DNA from 2 places in the Luteibacter sp. 22Crub2.1 genome. Region 1 is predicted to be linked to the other one. Evidence: riboswitches for the same ligand, from Rfam matches in the RefSeq annotation. Region 1 holds a riboswitch; the other holds the start of a gene.

Region 1 (6,918 bases):
TTTTTGCGTGCTGCTGTATGGCATTTGGAAATAGTCGCGCTATCATGCGGCGTCGGACGTCAGGGGCAGGGGAGACGTCGACGCGATCGGTCACTGCCAGGCGGTGACCCTACGTTGCGTCGGATATTCCACGGAAGGGCGATGGGGTGATCGTCGCATCCGGATACGAGGTTCCTGACATCGCGACGCCCTCGGGGCGGTGCCGCGAGGGATGCCTTCGTCTTCAAAGGATCTGAATCGTGCGCGCCTTCATTATCGCTATTCCGGCCTTGTGTGGCCTTATGCTTCCCGTGGCGTCGATGGCACAGGCCTACGACAGGGGTTCCTCCGAAGTGGCCGACAGCTGGATCGGCCATGACTCCAGCGAATTGCTGGTGCAGTGGCCGGTGGATAGCGGATTCACGACCTGGGAAGTCTCCGGGACGGACGAAACCGCCTACTCGTACAACTTCGGAACGGAAGCGTATTCGTATAACGATACCACCTGGGCCCCCGTGGGTCAGGTCGGCAACACGCTGGTCATGGGCAGCAATACGACCCACCACGAAGTCGCCGCCCAGCACCATTGCACTATTACGTTCTACGCGAATGCCAAGGGCATCATCAGCCGCTACGAATACGACGGCGTGAAATGCCGGCCGTATGTCAAAAGCTGGGGACGCCCCAAGAACCGTTGATCCGCTCCCGACAAACAAGGTGATTTATGAAATGGATGCTCACCGCCGCACTGGCGGTCACTTCTCTCGCTCCCATCGCTGCCTTGCACGCACAGTCCGTGCGCCTCGGTACGATCGTCGACATGCAGCCGATCGACAATCGTGGCAAGGATGAGAGCGAGACGCACAAGCTCGGTCGTCACTGGGGCGCCACGCTCGGCAACATCGTCGGCATAAAGACGGCGCAGGCGGGCGGTGGCAGTTACGCAGGCAATGCCGCAGCCCAGGTGGCGCCGGCGGTCGGCGACAAGGTGGGTGGCGACCTTGCCGGTGAAGGTCCGGCAGCCCACTACATGGTTAAGCTGCAGATGGACGATGGCAAGGTGGTGTCGACGGTGCAGACCGGTCAGGCGATGCATAGCCTGCATAGCGGTGACAAGGTGGCCGTCAGTGGCAGCGGCGGCAACATGACGCTGTCCGCGGATTAATCGCCTGGCGACGTATGACGAAGACCCGCCCTCGTGGCGGGTTTTTTTGTGCGTGAGATCCTCACCATCGTGAACCAAGGCATGCCGCGAGGTGAGGCGACACGACAGCTGTGAGCGTAATCGGCAGCCGCCCGACAGGGGCCTCTGGCGATGGGCGAAAGTGGATAAATCGGTCATGGCACTGCCCTGACCGAGTCGCAGGATCTGTAGCGCACAGCGCCCAGACTTGCTCCACACAGCCCAGGAGGATCCACCATGCGCAGCTTTGCCCGCTCTACGCTCGCTTGCCTCGTCGTCGCTTCGCTCGGCCTCGGGGCCGCTCACGCACAGACCGCTCTGTCGGGACTGGGTCAGTCCTGGCCGAACACGACCGACGTCAGCGCCAGCCCCAACTACCACGTCTATGTCTTCCAGCGCGGAACGACCCGGTATATCCAGGTCAACGACGCGAGCGGGAAGGTGCGCGGTGCGGTCGCCCGCACGCCTTACGCGCTGGTGGGTACGCCGGTCGGTTCCGACGCGTCCGGCGTCTCCACGCCGGACGAACCGTTGAACACCCCGGCCAGTGGAACGTCGGAGACCGTCTATAACGACGGCACCGTCGAGGTGAAGGCCGCCACGCAGCCGGATGGAACCGTGCGTATTACGGCTCGTCTTGCCGGCGAATGCCCCACGGTGCGTGACTGCAATGGTCACGGTCCGTGATCGAGCACGAGGGAAAGACCGGGGCGTCGTTCCGCCTGGAACCTTTCGGTCAGCGCTGACTGGGTTCCCGGCAGGCGCCTTTCAGTACCACCGGGTGGTTCGCCGCGATGCGGCGAGCCACTCGTACACCGAACAGCAGGGACGTGAAGATCACCAGCGACAGCACGACCTGCGCCTGGATCATCAGCGGCTCCGTCAGGAACGACGATGTCGATGCGAGAGCGATGCTCGCGAGCATGCCGGCCACCGCGCTGCCGTGCCAGCCGTGCCGCCAGGTCAGCAGGATGACGGGAACCGCCATCGCCATGCGTACGCTCTGCAGCGCGGCGGTACCCTCGACGACCTGTGACGCGAGGAAGATCAGGATCGCGAGCGAGGGTACGACGATCAGCAGCGTATCTCGTGCCAGCGGGCTGGACCGCACGGCTTGCCAGGTGACGATGCCACCGGGCAGGGCAGCCATGCGCTCGCGCATCGCCATGATGGTCGGCGTCAGCGTAAGCGCGCCCAGGTATTGACCCAGGAAATAAATCAGGAAGTCCTGGACTTCGACCACGGGATTGGGCGACCCGTCGCCCATCTGCACGATCGACAGCGTAAAGGTGCTGGCACCGCCGCCAATGAGGGCGCAGGCAAGCGTCGCCACCATGATCATGTTCATGTTGATCTGGCCGTCGGCGCGACGCAGGTCCGCATGACGCCGGATCCATATCACCGCCGGCATGCACAGGCCGATCGTCGGGATCGAGACGAGGCAGGCCCAGAGCACGCCGAACGCGTGCGCATGCAGCGCAGCCATTTCAGCGACGGGCAGGGTTTCGCCGACCGCGAGCGCGGGCCAGAAGCGACAGGGAACAAGCAGCAGGCAGGCCAGGCGCAGGCCGGCCGGGAGCATCCAGTGCGAAAATGAAAAGTTGCGCGTGAGCTCGTAGCAGGCGGCATACGCGCCCGCGACGGCGACATAGCGCCCCCAGACCAACGGATCCTTGTTCAGTGCACGCACATTCGACCCCTTTTGCCTCCCGGGTGGCCGATCGGAGCAGTCGGTAGCGACGCTTTCCGCTCTCGGCATGCCTAGTTTGAAGGGTTATCGGCCCGCTCGCCATCGAATAAACGGCGAATTGGTAAATTTGCCGATTTCGCGCGCGGGTGAGACGAGCATGGCGGGTTCGATACACTGGCGGAATGAGCGACGAAGTCCACTTTTCCCACGGCCTCGCGGGCGACCAGCAGGCGCCGGACTGGCCGCCGCTGGCGGAAAACGAGGTGGCGTCGCTGCTCGACGGCTATCCCTCGCTGAAGGGGCCGTACGCCATCGTCTGGCACAGTCCGCGTCCGCTCTCGGCAGCGGCACGCGTCACCACCGCAGGTGGCGAGGTCTTCGTCAAACGGCACCACATGAGCCTGCGCGACGAGCGGACGCTGGCCGAAGAACATCGCTTCGCGGCGCACCTGCGGGCCGGCGGTATCCCCGTGCCGCACATCCTCGCTGACGCGACCGGCCGCTCCTCGGTGTCCAGGGGCGACTGGGTCTACGAAGTGCATCGCTCCGCGACCGGGAACGATGTCTACCGCGATGCGTTTTCGTGGTCGCCCGCGGGCGGCGCCGCGCACGCGCATGCCGCGGGTGCGATGCTCGCGCGGCTGCACCTTGCGGCGGAAGGCTACGACGCGCCGCAGCGGGGGACCCACCTGCTGGTCGCCCGTGCCGAGATGCTCTCGGCGTCCGACCCCCTCTCGGTACTGGCCGGACAGCTGCCCGGACGGCCGGCGCTCGCCGCCTATCTGAGCGAGCGCGACTGGCGCGACGACGTGGGTGCGGTTCTCGGCCCTTGGACGCAGGCTGCGGCCCTGGCCGTAGCGCGACAAACGCCTTTGTGGACTCACGGCGACTGGCACGTTTCCAACCTCTGCTGGAGCGACGCGAGCGATGCGGGACGAATCACCGACGTGCTGGACTTCGGCCTGTCCGCGCGCACGTTCGCACTGTTCGACCTGGCTACGGCGATCGAGCGGAACGCCATCGCGTGGCTCGACATCCAACAGGGCGGGATTGCCCGTATCGATCTGGCTCTCGGCCTGCTCGACGGCTATCGGTCCGTCCGGCCGCTCGCTCCGGCGGACTTGGCCGCGCTTGCCGATGTCCTTCCAGTCGTCCACGTGGATTTCGCCCTCTCCGAAGTGCAGTATTTCGAAGGCATCACGCGGCGCCGCGATCACGCCGACGTGGCCTATCGGACCTTCCTGCTGGGCCATGCCCGCTGGTTCGCCGGGACCGAAGGGCAGGGACTGCTCGACGCCCTCCGTCACGCTCGCTGACATTTCGTGCTTCAATAGGCGTTCTAGAAGCGGGGGTGCCCGGCATACGCCGGGCTGAGAGAGTCCCTTGGAACCTGACCCGGTTAGTACCGGCGTAGGGAGCTTGCAGAACCACAAACGCCCTGTCGGGCGGCGTGGTTCGCCGTCGCTTCGTCCGTGAACCCGAAGACGACGATGACTCTTGCCCGTACCCCGCTCGCCCTGGCCCTGCTCGCCCTTGCTCCGCTGGCCCAGGCCTCGGACGACCATGCCGCCCCGCAGCAGCAGGCCCGCACCCTGCCGACCATCGACGTGCACGCGTCGGCGACCGACGGCTACCACGCCGCGGACTCGCAGCTGGACGCCTTCGGCAGCTTCGGCAGCGCGGCGCTGCACGACACGCCGGCTGCCATCACCGTGATCACCCGCGCACAGATCGACGATCGCCAGCCGCGCACGCTCAGCGAGCTGGTGCGCGGAGACGCGGCGATCAACGACAACTACGCGCCGGCGGGTTACTACCAGGACGTATCCATCCGCGGTTTTCCGCTGGATCTCGCGACAGGCTTTCGCTTCAACGGCATGATGATGTCCGCGGAGCAGCTGCAGGCGCTGGAGGGTAAGGAGCGCGTCGAAGTACTGAAGGGTCTCGGCGGTCTCGAGGCGGGCGTGGTCGAGCCGGGTGGCCTGGTCAATTACGTCAGCAAGCGTCCAGCCGAGGTGCACAACCTCACGCTCGGCACCGACTCGCACGGCTCGAGCTACGAAGCGCTCGACCTTGGCACATGGTTTACCCCGTCGTTCGGCGTGCGGGTGAATGCCGCCAACGAAAAGACGCACGGTGCCATCGAACACACCGACGGGCGTCGCAGCTTTTTGTCGCTCGGCGCGGACTGGAAAATCAACGAACAGGCGACCTTGCTCCTCGACACCGACTATCAGACCAGCGGTGGCAATTCCGCATCGGGTTATCAGCTGCTCGGTGGAACGGCGATTCCGGCGCACCCGAGTCGCACCCGACTGCTCGGCTACCAGCCCTGGCAACGACCGGTAGGTATCCATTCGAGCAACACCTCGCTGCGCTTCAACTACCGCTTCAGCGACACATGGAACGCGCAGGTGTCGGTGGGTCACAGCCATACGGTGATCGACGACAACGTCGCGTTCGCCTATGGGTGCTTCTACGCCGAGTCGTGCGCATCGGGTGCCACACCCGGTTACTTCTTCGCACCGAACGGTGACTACGACGTCTATGACTACCGCAGCCCCGATGACACGCGTCAGAACGACGAGGTGCGTGGCGTGGTCACGGGCAGCTTCGCCACCGGTGCGCTCGATCACGAGATCAACCTCGGCGCCAGCGCGTTCCGTCGCACGGTCGACCAGCGTCCTTACGTCTACGACTATGTCGGCACGGCCAACATCGATGATCGCGTCGTGCCCGTTTTCGACCCGTCGCCGAACCAGCCCGGCGCGTCCGTGCGTCGCCTGACCAGCTGGCAGCGCACGTTGTTCGCGATCGATCGCATCCACATGGGTGAGCAGTGGCAGGTTCTGGCCGGCGCGCGCCTGGTCAAGCTGGACGAGCGCGCTTACGACGACACCGGCGCACTCGAGCGCGACACACGTGAGACGAAGACGCTGCCGCAGGCAGCGGTGCTGTGGCAGCCGACAACGCCGCTGACGACGTACCTGAGTTACGGCGAAGGCATCTCGCTCGGTCGAGAAGCGCCTTACTGGACCTCCAACGGCGGCACGACGCTCGCACCGCTGCATTCGCGCCAGGTCGAGGCGGGTGTGAAATATGCCGTGAGCGATGTGCTCGACCTGCAGGCCGCCTTGTATCGCATCCGTCAGTCGTATCAGTTTGCACGTGCGGATGACACAGCCGAAGGCTTCACCTTTGTCCAGCAGGGACAGGAGGTGCATACGGGCGTCGAGTTGAACGTTGCCGGGCAGGTCACCGACCGGCTGCGTATCACGGCGAGCGCCAATGCGATCCGCGCGCGTGCGGAAAATACCGGCGCGCCGTCTTATGAAGACCACCAGGTAGTCAACGTGCCGCGCTGGCGTACCGCCGTCTATGCCGACTACAGCCTGCCCTTCGTTCAGGGACTCGCCGTGCTGGGCGGCTGGCGTTACGCGAGCAGCAATGTGGCGACGCCGGACGGCGCCACGCGCGTGCCCGGCTACCATGTGTTCGATGCCGGGCTTCGTTACGCGACCACCGTGAGCGGCCATGCGATGACATGGCGTCTGAATGTCGATAACGTCTTCAATCGCTTCTACTGGCGCGACACGGGTACCTCGGGCGGCGACGCCTACCTGTTCCCCGGCATGCCGCGCCTGGCCCGCCTTTCGGTGACCTATGAACTTTGAGCTGTCGTGGTTCGAACTGGCGGCCGCGCTGGTGAGCGCAGCCGCCGTGTGGCTCACGGCGCGACGCAGTCCGTGGTGCTGGCCGGTGGGGCTGGTTTCCGTCATCGCCTACGCGTGGATCTTCGTCGACGCCAGGCTCTATTCCGACACGCTGCTACAGATCGCTTTCGCCCTGTTGATCCTCTACGGCTGGCATCGCTGGCGACGCAATCTGGATGGGAGCGGTCACGTCCGCGTCGCCGATCTGGATGGTCGGAGTGCGTTTACACACCTCGCGGTCGGCGCGGCGGCGGCACTGGCCCTCGGTTACGCGATGCATCGCTGGACCGACGCCTCCCTGCCGTGGCTCGATGCCGGGCTCACCGCGTTCAGCCTCGTCGCGCAATGGTGGC
Region 2 (6,918 bases), on a different contig from region 1:
ATAACTGCGCTTGAACCCGTCGTGGTATTCGGTGACGTAGCCGCCGCGCACATCGCAGTTGCGCATGGCGCTGGTCCAGACCGTGGCATACGGCGCAACGACATCGCCGAGAACACCTTTGGCCCGGACGTCGTATTCGAACGACGTGGCGCTCGCATATTCGACGATCTTGAGCCTGTGGTCTGCCGGGGAGGTCGGTGACGCATGGGCTAAGCCAGTGGTCGCCAGCAGACCGACGATGATCAATCCCTTCATGGTTCTTCCTTGGTTCCGAGGCCCGGTTGGGCCCGGCCATCTTCGTCGGGCGGCGGGTTCGTAGGAGTCAGCGCCGCCCGTGCGTTCGTGTAGGGCGTGTCCGCCAAAGAGCAAAAAAAACGGGCCGCGAGGGCCCGTTTCTTAGTCTTCCCCCGAAAGGAAAGCCGTTACTGCAGCAACGCGTTGATCGCCTCGAGATCCTTCACGTCCACCGTGCCGGCCGTCTGCTTGAGCAGCAGCTTGTCGAGGATGAACTGATGACGGGCCTGCGAGTAGTCGCTGAGCGACGAGGTCAGGTTCTGCTGGGCGATCAGCACGTCCACGATGGTGCGCGTGCCGACTTCGAAACCGGCCTGCGTCGCGTCGCGCGCGCTCTCCGAGGAGGCGACGGCGGCCTTCGTGGCCTCCACCTTGCTGATACCGGCGACGACCGAGCGGTAGTAGTTCAGCGTGTCGCGGACGACCTGACGGCGGGCGCTTTCCAGGGAGTCCTGGGCGGCGTCGCGCTGGTAGATCGACTGACGAACGCGCGACTGCGTGGCGCCGCCGGAGAAGATCGGCACGCTGAGCGTCAGGCCGACGCTGGTGCCGCCGCGGCCGTTGCCCGAGACACGGTTGAGGGCGTCGGTCGCCGGGCTGCCTGCATTCTGCGTCCAGGAGGTGCTCTTGCTGTAACCGGCACTCGCGTCGATGGTCGGCAGATGACCCGCGCGGGCGGAGGAAATGCTGTGCTCCGCCGAGTCGACGTTGTACTGCGAGGCGAGGATGGTCGGGTTGCTCTTGACCGCTTCGGCGACCCAGGCCTTCGGATCGTTGGGCGACGGGGCATCCATGGGCAGGTCTTCGCGCAGCTTCTTCAGATTGTCCGCCGGCTTGCCGGTGATCTGGGTCAGCGCCTCACGCGAATCCGCCAGGGTGTTCTCGGCGGTGATGACGGCGGCGACCGAGGTGTCGTGCTGGGCCTTGGCGTCCTGCACGTCGGTGATCGCGGACAGGCCGACGTCGAAACGCTGCTGCGCCTGCTCGAGCTGACGAGCGAGCGCCTGCTCGTTGGCCTTGGCGAAGGTCAGTGCGTCGTCGTTGGTCAAGACCTGAAAATAGGCCGTGGCCACGCGCGTGGAGAGCTGCTGCAGGGCGGCTTCATACGTGGCGTCCTGTGCCTGCGACGACGACTTGGCGGCCTTCAGATCGGAGTACTTGCTGAAGTCGAGCACGCTCTGGGTGACCGTGGCCGACTCGCTGCGCGTCCGGGTATGCCCGAGGTCCGTGCCCGTGGTCGTGTCGCGATCGGGACCATTCTGATCCGTCTGGGTGATGCCCAGCTGCGCGCTGATCTGCGGGAGCAGCAACGCACGGCTCTGTACGACGGTTTCACCCGTGGCGAGACGGGTGGAATCGGCCTGCGACAGCACCGGGTCGTTGGCCCGGGCCTGACGGTAGGCGTCGAGCAGGTCTTCAGCGTGGCTCGCGAACGGCGTCGCGGCCAGTGCCAGCGCGACGGTGAGCAGCTTCAAGCGCATGGTTTCGCCTCGTGGGTGATGGGAGATCTTTGGGTCAAAGCACGAAGCGCTTCACCGGCGCGGCATGCGCCAGGTAAGGAAGGTCCGTTTCAAACAGCGATTCCTCGCGATAGCGGCCTTCACCCTCGTGGGTGAGGAGGACCGCCGTCTGCGCGGGGGAATCGCCGCGTACGACGAACATGCGCCCGCCCGGCTTGAGCCAGCGCACGAATTTTTCGGGAACCGCATGGACGGCGCCCGTCACCACGACGGCATCGAAAACGCCCGTCGGCTGGTAGCCGTTGACGGCTTCGGCGGTTTCCACCGTGGCGTTGACCACAGAGGCGGCGGCCAGGCGCCCGCGGGCGGCGTCGACGAAGTCGGCGTGCATGTCGATGCTGGTGACCTTGCCGGCGAGGCGGGCGAGGCAAGCGGTCAGGAAGCCCGAGCCGGTACCGATTTCCAGTACCTCATCGGTCTTCTTCAGTTCCAGCGCCTGTAACACGCGGCCCTCGACGACCGGCTTCATCATCACTTCGCCGTGGCCCAGCGGGAGGGTCAGGTCGGCGAAGGCGACGTTCCGGTGGGACGGCGCGACGAAATCTTCGCGACGGACGCCCTTCAGCGTCTCCAGGACGTCGGCATCGAGGACTTCCCAGGGACGAACCTGGTTCTCGACCATGTTCTGACGTGCCTGCTCGAAATTCATCGCCATGGTTTTGGATCCCGTACGAAAAGCTGAAAAAGGTTCGAAAGGATAAGCGCTTAGCGCCCGTTTTCCCAATGGTGCCAAGGCTGCGGGTGCGCCACCGCCCGAGCTAAGTGCCGGAAGTCACCGGACCGGGCTGACGGAAGTCATGCCCGACCGTGCCTTCACTCGCTGGCGCCTGAACGATGAATGGTGCAAGCCCCTGAACGCCTTGGGTTTACCCGGGCAGTGGCCCCACTTCATTGTAATCCGCCGCGCAGCGCTTCCGTCGTACCGCCACCTTGAGGCTCATGCCGCAGGAGTGGTGGAAATAACTGAACCGCTGCGTATAATAAAGTCATAATTTCTGTTTGTGAAGGTGCAGCCATGAACGCCAGCCCGAAAATGAAGAGCCAGGGCCCGGGGCGTCCCAAGGACATGGAGAAGCGCGCGGCTATCCTGGATGCCGCCAAGGCGCTCTTCACGCAGGGCGGCTTCGCGGGCACCAGCATGGATGCGGTCGCGGCATCCGCGGGCGTTTCCAAGCTCACCGTGTACAGCCACTTCGGCGACAAGGACAACCTTTTCCGTGAAGTCATCCGTGCGCACGTACAGGAGCGCCTGCCGGACGACCTGTTCGACTTCAGCCCGGGCGCGGACATCCGCGTCACGCTGACCAACATCGCCAGCCGGCATGCGGCGATGGAGACCAACACCGAGTCCGTCGGTACGTTCCGCGCGATTCTGTCCGATTGCCAGTCGGGCGGTAATCCGCGTTTCGGTCGCCTGGTCTGGGAGGAAGGGCCGGCACGTATGCACAAGCTGGTGATGCGCCTGCTCGAGGGCGCCACCTCGCGCGGTCAGCTCGATATCGTCGACATTTCCCGTGCGACCACGCAGTTCCTCGCGCTGCTCAAGGGCGACCTGCTCATCCGGCGCCTGTTTGGCTGCGAAGACTGCGCCGTGCAGTTCGGCGAGGAGGTCAAGGCCAATGCCCTGGCGGCCGTCGACATGTTCCTCCGCGCCTATGAGCCGCGCTCGCCCAAGGGCTGAGCGCTCGCTTCCCGCCCCGCTTCGTGGTTGAATCGGCCTCGAAGCGGGGGTGCCCAAGCAATTGCGCGGGCTGAGAGAGTCCCTTCGAACCTGATCCGGTCCGTACCGGCGTAGGAAGCTTCGTCCACGACAGGCAACGTGCGTCCATGCACGGGGCACGGCGTGGCGGCGCCGTCCGCTTCTCCCTTATCCGCAAGGTACGAGAAGCCGATGAATGCCAGTCCCACCGATCTTGCCCGCGCCGCGCGCGAGCTTTCCACCTCCGTCACCACGCCGATCGTCGGCTCGCGCAAGATCCACATCGGCGGCAGCCGGGCGGACGTTCGCGTCGCCATGCGTGAGATCGCACAGTCGGCCACGCCCACGCTGTTCGGGGGAGAGGCGAATCCGCCCATCGTCGTCTACGACACCTCGGGGCCTTATACGGATCCGGCGCACACGGTCGACCTGGCCGCGGGGTTGCCTGCGCTGAGGGCAGGCTGGATCGAGGAGCGGGGCGACGTCGAGCGTCTCGATGGGCTGTCCTCGGCGTTCGGCCGCTCGCGCGTGCACGACTCCCGGCTCGATGCCTTCCGCTTCGGCAGCACGCGTCTGCCGCTTCGGGCGAAGGCTGGCGCCAACGTCACGCAGATGCACTACGCGCGCCGCGGGATCGTCACGCCGGAAATGGAATACATCGCGATCCGCGAGAACCAGCGCATCGAGGCGCTGGCCGACAGTGCCCTGCGCACGCAGCATCCTGGGGAAGCGTTCGGCGCCGCTTTGCCCGGGCACATCACGCCGGCGTTCGTGCGCGATGAAGTCGCACGCGGCCGCGCCATCATTCCGGCCAACATCAACCATCCCGAAGCCGAGCCGATGATCATCGGCCGTCATTTCCTGACCAAGATCAACGCCAACATCGGCAACAGCGCGGTCAGCTCCGGCATCGCGGAAGAAGTCGAGAAGCTGGTCTGGGCGATCCGCTGGGGAGCCGACAACGTCATGGACCTTTCCACGGGGAAGCACATCCACGAGACGCGCGAGTGGATCATCCGCAACTCGCCCGTGCCCATCGGGACCGTGCCCATTTACCAGGCGCTCGAAAAGGTCGGCGGCGTGGCCGAGGAACTCACGTGGGACATCTTCCGCGACACGCTGATCGAGCAGGCGGAGCAGGGCGTCGACTATTTCACGATCCACGCGGGCGTCCTGCTCCGCTTCGTGCCCCTCACCGCGAAGCGCGTCACCGGCATCGTTTCCCGGGGCGGGTCGATCATGGCCAAGTGGTGCCTCGCCCATCACCGCGAAAACTTCCTCTACACGCACTTCGAGGACATCTGCGAAATCATGAAGGCGTACGACGTGTCCTTCAGTCTCGGCGATGGCCTGCGTCCCGGTTGCGTCGCGGATGCCAATGACGCGGCGCAGTTCGGCGAGCTGGACACACTGGGCGAACTGACGAAGCTGGCCTGGAAGCACGACGTGCAGACCATGATCGAAGGCCCCGGCCACGTACCGATGCAGCTGATCAGGGAGAACATGGAACGTCAGCTGGAGAAGTGCCACGAGGCGCCGTTCTACACGCTGGGCCCGCTCACCACCGATATCGCGCCCGGCTACGACCACATCACCAGTGCGATCGGCGCCGCGATGATCGGCTGGTTCGGCACGGCGATGCTCTGCTATGTAACGCCCAAGGAACACCTCGGTCTGCCCAATCGTCAGGACGTGCGCGACGGCATCATCGCCTACAAGATCGCCGCCCACGCGGCCGATCTCGCCAAGGGGCATCCGGGGGCGCAGGTGCGCGACAACGCGCTGTCGAAGGCGCGTTTCGAATTTCGCTGGGACGATCAGTTCAACCTGGGGCTGGATCCGGACAAGGCCCGCGAATTCCACGACGAGACGATGCCGAAAGACGCACACAAGTCGGCACATTTCTGTTCGATGTGCGGTCCGAAGTTCTGCTCGATGAAAATCACCCAGGACGTGCGCGATTTTGTCGCGGAGCAGGGCATGGCGGAAAAAAGCATGGAGTTCGTCGCGCAAGGCGCCGAGGTGTACCGAAAGGCGTGACGGCATGGCCGGGAGCCTGCGCCGGCAGGCCCCGAGCCTATGGCGCACCCCATAACCTTCACCCCGCCTTCCCGGCGGGGCCCTTAACGTCTCCGGCCATACCTAAACCCACTCTCCCAGGAGACCAGGCCATGGCCAGCACGAAGCCTTTCATCAGCGATATTGAGAACATCCGTAAGCGTGCGCGTCAGCACATCGACGACGGCGCGGTGACCGCCGGCTATCGCGCCGATCGCGAAACGGTGATCAAACTGCTCAATGAAGCCCTCGCGACGGAGATCGTCTGCGTGCTTCGCTACAAGTTCCATTACTACATGGCACCGGGCATTCACTCGCAGAGCGTCAAGTCGGAATTCCTGGAGCATGCCAACGAGGAGCAGGCCCACGCCGATCGCATCGCCGAGCGCATTACCCAGCTCGACGGTACGCCCAATTTCAATCCGGAAGGCCTGCTTTCCCGCAGCCACGCGGATTACGTGGAAGGCACCACGCTGGTCGACATGATCAAGGAAGACCTGATCGCCGAGCGCATCGCCATCGACAGCTACCGTGAGATCGTCACGTATATCGGCGACGACGACCCGACCACGCGCCGCATCATGGAAGACATCCTCGCGCAGGAAGAAGAGCACGCCGAGGACATGGCGACGCTGCTGGAGAATCTCGGCGCCAAGGGCGAGCCGACGACGACCTGGGAACCCTCGAACCCCTCCGCGCACTGATTGGGTAAGCTAGGCGCTCACGTTCGCGACGATAAGGAAAGACATCATGAATGCGACCGCCCCACCCGCCCCGGCTCCCCGTCGGCGCAACCCTGTCGGACTCCTGGTCGCCGTGCCGGTCGCGATCCTGATCCTCGTCATCCTGTTCTTCATGTGGTGGTGGGACAAGGAGCCGGAACAGTTCGACCCGGTCACCGTCACCACGGCGCACATGAAAGACATCGGCAGGCCTCTGAGCACCGGTGCCGTCACCACATATACGTTGATCCGCTCCGTCGACACCCTGATGGACAAGCGCGGCGGCTACCTCAGCAACGACAAGATGCCGCCCGGCGTGTTCATGGACAACATGCCCAACTGGGAATTCGGTTCGCTGACCGCGTCGCGCGACCTGTCGCGCGCGTTGCGCAACGATCTCAGCCGTTCGCAGACGCAGTCCACCGAGGACAAGGATCTGGGCGAGGCCGACCCGCTGCTCAACAGCCCCAACGATCGCTGGTTGCTGCCCAGTTCGGAATCGCAGTATTCGAAGGCGGTGGACGATCTGGAGAAGTATCTGGGTCGTCTGAGCGATGCGGAAGACGCCAACGCGCACTTCTACGCACGCGCGGATAACCTCGCGGACTACCTGCAGACAGTGTCG

The links. Region 1 has a riboswitch for thiamine pyrophosphate ahead of B5X73_RS01840 (TonB-dependent siderophore receptor). Riboswitches for the same ligand answer to the same signal wherever they lie in the genome.
Region 2: another riboswitch for thiamine pyrophosphate. It lies ahead of thiC (phosphomethylpyrimidine synthase ThiC); the one in region 1 lies ahead of B5X73_RS01840 (TonB-dependent siderophore receptor).

Annotation. Positions count from the first base shown of each region.
Region 1 covers NZ_FUYT01000002.1:353-7,270, forward strand. Annotated here, with positions in the region: gene B5X73_RS01815 (hypothetical protein) at 240-677, shown strand; gene B5X73_RS01820 (hypothetical protein) at 704-1,144, shown strand; gene B5X73_RS01825 (hypothetical protein) at 1,400-1,849, shown strand; gene B5X73_RS01830 (MASE1 domain-containing protein) at 1,899-2,852, opposite strand; gene B5X73_RS01835 (phosphotransferase enzyme family protein) at 3,035-4,168, shown strand; TPP riboswitch at 4,190-4,286, shown strand; gene B5X73_RS01840 (TonB-dependent siderophore receptor) at 4,343-6,526, shown strand; gene pnuC (nicotinamide riboside transporter PnuC) at 6,528-6,918, shown strand, end outside.
Region 2 covers NZ_FUYT01000003.1:37,015-43,932, reverse strand. Annotated here, with positions in the region: gene B5X73_RS03340 (hypothetical protein) at 1-255, opposite strand, end outside; gene B5X73_RS03335 (TolC family outer membrane protein) at 423-1,775, opposite strand; gene B5X73_RS03330 (protein-L-isoaspartate O-methyltransferase family protein) at 1,810-2,469, opposite strand; gene B5X73_RS03325 (TetR/AcrR family transcriptional regulator) at 2,830-3,495, shown strand; TPP riboswitch at 3,531-3,629, shown strand; gene thiC (phosphomethylpyrimidine synthase ThiC) at 3,706-5,553, shown strand; gene B5X73_RS03315 (ferritin-like domain-containing protein) at 5,685-6,275, shown strand; gene B5X73_RS03310 (DUF2333 family protein) at 6,322-6,918, shown strand, end outside.